2 regions of the Lacticaseibacillus casei DSM 20011 genome follow, and region 2 is predicted to be linked to the other one. Evidence: a T-box and tRNA genes for the amino acid it is inferred to sense, from the RefSeq annotation. Region 2 holds a T-box; the other holds one or more tRNA genes.

Region 1 (3,111 bases), 960 kb from region 2:
ACCGGTGATCTGCCGATGAGCGGAGGAACGGTGACCTTAGCCGGTAAAAAGTTGAATGGCCAACGTCCCGAGCAACGGGCGCGTCACATTGCCCGAGTCTTCCAAGATCCAAAAATGGGCACAGCCCCGCGGATGACGGTCGCCGAAAACTTGCTATTAGCCAGTCACCGTGGCCAGCGCTTAAGTTTGCGCTCACGGGGACTTACTGCCCAAAAGGAGCGGCTGAAAGAACTTGCGGCCAAAACCGGGAATGGTCTGGCTGAAGCGCTTGATAAGCCGACTGAACAACTTTCCGGCGGGCAACGGCAGGCACTGAGTCTGTTAATGGCCACCATGCGAGAGCCTGATCTGTTATTACTTGATGAGCACACGGCAGCACTGGACCCGCACACGAGCCAATCAATCATGACGCTGACTAACGAAATTGTTTCGGGCCAACATTTAACCTGCTTAATGATTACCCATCAAGTCGAAGATGCGTTACGCTATGGCACCCGCTTAATTGTTTTGGATGCCGGCCAAATTGTGGCTGATTTTGATCAAAAGAGAAAAGCTGCGCTAACCCGTGAGGATGTGTTGGCGTTCTTTAGCTAAAATAGCATGCCTCAGTTAACTGGAGCATTCAAGTGCCCCTCAATGCGTTAAAAATGGGTTAGCTTTAATCTTGCAAGACCGTTTAATCATTCCATTTAAAAAATCGGGTCCGGATGATCGTGCACATCAACCATGCATGAACATCTGGAACCGATTTTTGTATTGCTGGTATAGATTGTTTGTGAGCAGGTTAGCGGTCAGTGTCGATCGTGCAATAGCGCATGACTTGATGTACACTGTTGGCTCGGAGGTAATGTTCAATAATGACAAACCAAGAACTGCAGGCACGCGTGGAGGCAATCTCCATGGCGGCATTTCACCAACCGTTCCGCCACCGTGCCATTTTCAATGCCCGGCTTAAAACAACTGGCGGCCGGTTTCATCCAGCTGACATGAATTTGGACTTTAACCCCAAACTCTTTGCCGCTTATCCCCCAGCAATCACCGATGGCATCATTAAGCACGAACTGGTGCATTATCATTTGTACGCCCAGCATTGCGGGTACCAACACCGCGATCATGATTTCCGCCAATTACTGGCAGCAGTTGGCGGGTCCCGCTTTGCTCCGCCGCTACCCACGACCGGCCGTCAATATGCCTATGTTTGTACGCAATGCGGCCGGCAATTCATTCGTCGGCGGCGGATTGACGTCAGACGGTATGCCTGTGGCCACTGCCGAGGCAAGTTACGACTACAAAAAACGGTGATCAGTTGAGTGGCTTTTGTAACGTTAAATTGACTGGTTCAAAACCGGCCTTGGCGTATACTTCACGAGCCGTCTTATTAGCACTGAGGACATTGAGTTGGATAAAAGATGCCTGGTGACTTTTGGCAAAAGCCGTAACTGCCGCCATCAGCTGCTTTGCCAAGCCGTGATGACGCTGATCAGGGATGACGAAGAGATCGATGAGTTGGGCAAAATGTTGCGGCACGAATTCAGGACTGGCACTGGTTTGTGCTAAGACAACCAAAGCAAAACCGGTAAGTTTCCCATGACTTTCGGTCACAAATAACCGGGCAAGGTCGTTTTGCAGATAATCGGCAAAATATTGGCGGTTATCAGTGGCTAATGGTCGATACGTGTCTGGCGCCAATGTCGCCATTTCCGTTGTAAGCTGTTGGTAAAGATCCACGATTGCAGACAGATCAACAAACTGGGCTTCACGAAGCATTTTAAGTTACTCCTATCTCATTCGAATTAAGCGGTTACGGATAACCAATCATTAAAAAAGATCCGATCAACAAGTTATCGTTGTTGGTCGGATCTTTTTACGCTGCGGGCAAGAAGACTCGAACTTCCATGAGCAAAAATGCTCACAAGATCCTTAATCTTGCGCGTCTACCAATTCCGCCATGCCCGCATGGCTATTTAAGCACAAGAAGTATTATAGAAAATCAGATGATCAAAGTCAACAAAAATTTACTATTCGGTTGAACCCGTAGAGTGGCGAAAAGTTGACAAGTCCTGACTGAAAGCTGAACTTGTTTGGTGCTGCTTGGAACGTGTATAATCTGATAGAGCTAACTGTAAACAAATAGGGGGTGTCCAGCATGACGCGTCGAGGGAAAGCGTATAACATTGCTATTATTGGAATTCTCGGTGCTTTAATTATCCTCCAGGCTTATATTCTGATGGTGGGGTATGTTCAGATTTTTCCAGCCTGGCCTGCCATTTCGACGATTCATTTGACCGTCATTATTGGTGGGATTGTTCTAGGATATGGCGGTGGTGCCAGTCTTGGCTTATTATGGGGGCTGACTAGCCTGATTCGTGCTTATACATCAGCGACTGATCCTGTGACTTTATTGCTTTTTCGTAATCCGATTATTGCATTGGTGCCGCGCGTCATGGTGGGTCTCGTGGCGGCGTTTATCTTTCACCAAATGTTTAAGCGCCATCAAAGTGCGCTGGCGCAAACGATTAAAATGGTATTCGCCGGTGTGGCCGGTGCCTTGACCAACACACTTTTGGTCATTGGCTTTACATGGTTGCTTTTTTCGAGCAAGGCTGCGCAAATTGTGCCAGGTGCTAATGCATCCAATCTTGGGTGGCTGCTGATCACGGCGCTGGCCATTAACGCGGTTGCTGAAGCTTTGCTAGGCGGTATTGTCACACCCATCTTAGGCCATGCGTTACTGCGTTTTCGGCGAAAGTAGTTTTAGAATCAGCAATCATGAGTTTTGAGAAGCGGAGGTTTTGGATTGACGGATGAAGAGCAGCAAGTCGTTGATTTATTGCAGGCAATGGTACAAGTACCGAGTGTTGGCGCAAAAGAAGGTCAAGTTGCTGAGCTGATTGAGGCTTATTTAGCCCCTGAGTTGCAAGCCGGTTTAATTAAGCGCGAGCGGATCACATATGCGCCGGGACGGGATAATCTGGTTTTGACCGTTGGCGATCCAAATGCCAAACGGTGGCTAGGTGTCGATGGGCACATGGATGTTGTCGATGCCGGCGATGAATCCAAATGGCAGTTTCCACCGTTTTCAGGACAGGTAAAAGACGGCAAGTTATATGG
Region 2 (3,111 bases):
TGATAATACCCATTTTGGGATGGTTAAGCGGACAACGACCGACGAGCAGACTATTTATACTGCATCGCCTAATGCGCAAATGCCGATGCTTTTGAAGCAAACCGCGGGGACTGCCGGCAAACATGCCGTTTATATTTACAAAACGGATCCTAAGAAAAAGGCCGTGCATACCAAAGCTGACCTGGCCGTGCGTAACAAGGTTGTTAAAACTTCTGATACGACGGCTTCCTTGACTAGTAAGACGACGCGGTGGGAATATCAAAATGGCTTTTATGGTGCGCTATTCAACCATGAAGGCACCGGCCAGTTCGTCTCTCAGCATAACCAGCTCGCCATTCCCAAAAGCTGGTTCGTTTTGACCACGACGCAGGCCAAACAGCTCAGCACCAAGTTAAAAGCGTTGCAGCACCCAACTGCGCAGCAAAAAGCCGCCTTGGCGACAAAGGTGAAAGCCAAAGCAGCAGAACTGATCAAAGCCAATCCTAAGTTGGCGACCGATCAGACCACGCTAATGAAGCAGGCTCAAAAAGCCGTGCAACAAGAGCTGATCCAGCAAGCCGTGCAGGATGTGCAGGCACATAAATAGTTAATGACAATGTATGTGGTGCAGTGACGCACGCACAATAGTCAACTCAAGGCATTAAAAAAGCAGATGGCGAGTTTTCTCTCAGCGATCTGCTTTTTGCTTACGTTGATGCTGGCGAGATAAGTAGGGATTGAAAAACCACCAACTCAGCATTAACAAGGCGAATCCCAACGAAAAGCCGGCAAAGACATCGGTCGGATAGTGGACACGGACAAAGATGCGTGAATAGCCGGTCAAGCCGATCATCAAGACTGACAGGATCGTGATCAGCCATTTGCCGGTCGGATGTTTGAGCAATGTCCATGCCAAAAGAATAATCGTGCCATAAAACATCATGGTGCCACTGGAATGCCCGCTGGGGAAACTGAATCCGCTGGCTTTGACTAAGGCGCGAATTTGCGGATCGGCGATGAACGGCCGCGGCCGTTGGATCAGATATTTGATGCTGACATTGAGCACCCCCATGATGGCGCCAACGCTGGCTGTAAACACGGCTGCACTCCGATAACGGCAAAGTAAAAGCCCTGCCGCCAAGACCATGGTTAAAACAATTAAAATGCTGGGGTTTCCTAATTCGGTAATGACGAGAAGCAGCGGTTTAAGCGTTGCTGCGTGAAAGTGGGTCACAAAGGCGATAACGCGCTGATCGACCGTATGAATCCAGTTTGCGTTGTTAACAATGCCGACTAGTAAGGTGATGAAAATGATTAATGCAGATCCTGATAGATAAAGTGGTAGTGAACGACGTTGTGCCAAAACAAACCTCCCAAAATAAGCACAATCGACTGTAACGAATGCGCTAAGAAAATGCCTAATATAAATAGAATAGCATAATGACCATTGAACACATCTAAGGTTTTTGCTATGATTGACGCAATAATCAAACGAACAAAGGAGTAGTAAGTCGATGCGGGGATCAGAGAGCAGGCGGTGGTGCGAGCCTGACGATGCTAAGACTGAACTGGCCTTTGAAGTTGCTGCGGTGAAGCCAGTAATCGCAGCCGGTCGGACCGTTATCTCCTTTGAGCGCTGTGCAAACAGAACTTAGGTGGTACCGCGGCTGAGCCGTCCTAATGAAGATAGGGCGGTTTTTTGTTTGAAAAATTAGTGAACCAGTTCACGTTGTAACGTGTTCACAAAATAATCAGGAGGTAAAGAAATGGCATACGATCATCATAAGATCGATAAGAAGTGGCAACGTTATTGGGCAGAACATAACGAGTTTAATACCACGACTGATCCGAAAAAACCGAATTTTTATGCGTTAGACATGTTCCCATATCCGTCAGGTCAAGGCCTGCACGTTGGACATCCGGAAGGGTATACGGCAACGGATATTGCTGCACGGATGAAACGGATGCAGGGCTTCAACGTGTTGCATCCGATGGGCTGGGACGCATTCGGTTTGCCGGCTGAGCAATATGCCTTGAATACCGGACACAATCCGCGTACCTTCACCAAGCAAAACATTGAAACATTTAAGCGTCAAATTAATAGTCTTGGCTTTTCATACGACTGGAATCGCGAAATCAATACGACAGATCCAAATTACTACAAGTGGACGCAATGGATTTTTGAACAGTTGTATAAACATGGGTTGGCCTATGAAGCCGAAGTGCCGGTTAACTGGAGTCCGGACTTAGGAACAGTTGTGGCCAATGAGGAAGTTATCGATGGCAAAACCGAACGCGGCGGCTTTCCGGTCATTCGCAAACCAATGCGGCAGTGGATGCTGAAGATTACGGCGTATGCGGATAAGCTACTTGCTGATCTCGATGACCTAGACTGGCCGGAATCGATCAAACAGATGCAACGCAACTGGATCGGCAAATCCACCGGTGCGCAGATTACCTTTGCAGTCACCGACAGTCAGGAAAAATTCGACGTGTTCACAACGCGTCCGGACACCCTTTTTGGCGCGACCTATGTGGTGATGGCGCCCGAACACGAATTGGTTGAAAAGATTACGACACCAGAACAGCAGGCAGTTGTCGATGCCTATGTGGAGGAAGCTGCGCATAAGTCTGATCTGGATCGAACCGCACTGGACAAAGAAAAAACCGGTGTCTGGACCGGTGCTTATGCTACCAATCCGGTTAATGGCGAAAAACTACCAATCTGGATCTCGGATTATGTCCTGGCGACGTATGGTACTGGGGCAATCATGGCGGTACCGGCGCATGATGATCGTGACTATGCTTTCGCCAAAAAGTTTGGGATCGAAATCAAGCCGGTTATCGAAGGTGGCAATATTGATGAGGCAGCCTACACTGGCGATGGGGTCCACATCAATTCCGAATTTTTGGATGGTTTAAACGAGCAGGACGCTATCGATCGGATGATCAGCTGGCTGGAAGATAAAGGCATTGGTCACGCCAAAGTCAATTATAAGTTGCGTGACTGGGTCTTTTCCCGTCAACGGTATTGGGGCGAGCCGATTCCGGTGATTCATTGGGAAGACGGCGAAACCACACTGGTACCGGAAGATGAACTGCCACTGGTATTGCCTGAAGAAGTCGATATCA

What was found. The T-box of region 2 lies ahead of leuS (leucine--tRNA ligase). A T-box ahead of a tRNA ligase gene usually reads a tRNA of that ligase, here a tRNA-Leu.
Region 1: it encodes a tRNA-Leu, which carries the amino acid that the T-box ahead of leuS (leucine--tRNA ligase) is inferred to sense. The anticodon was not compared.

Annotation. Positions count from the first base shown of each region.
Region 1 is NZ_AP012544.1:1,736,878-1,739,988, reverse strand. Features, by position in the region: gene LBCZ_RS08610 (ABC transporter ATP-binding protein) at 1-594, shown strand, start outside; gene LBCZ_RS08605 (SprT family protein) at 858-1,310, shown strand; gene LBCZ_RS08600 (GNAT family N-acetyltransferase) at 1,303-1,767, opposite strand; tRNA gene LBCZ_RS08595 (tRNA-Leu) at 1,871-1,956, opposite strand; gene LBCZ_RS08590 (ECF transporter S component) at 2,147-2,752, shown strand; gene LBCZ_RS08585 (M20 family metallopeptidase) at 2,798-3,111, shown strand, end outside.
Region 2 is NZ_AP012544.1:775,446-778,556, forward strand. Features, by position in the region: gene LBCZ_RS04035 (DUF4811 domain-containing protein) at 1-586, shown strand, start outside; gene LBCZ_RS04040 (phosphatase PAP2 family protein) at 668-1,342, opposite strand; T-box leader at 1,469-1,662, shown strand; gene leuS (leucine--tRNA ligase) at 1,746-3,111, shown strand, end outside.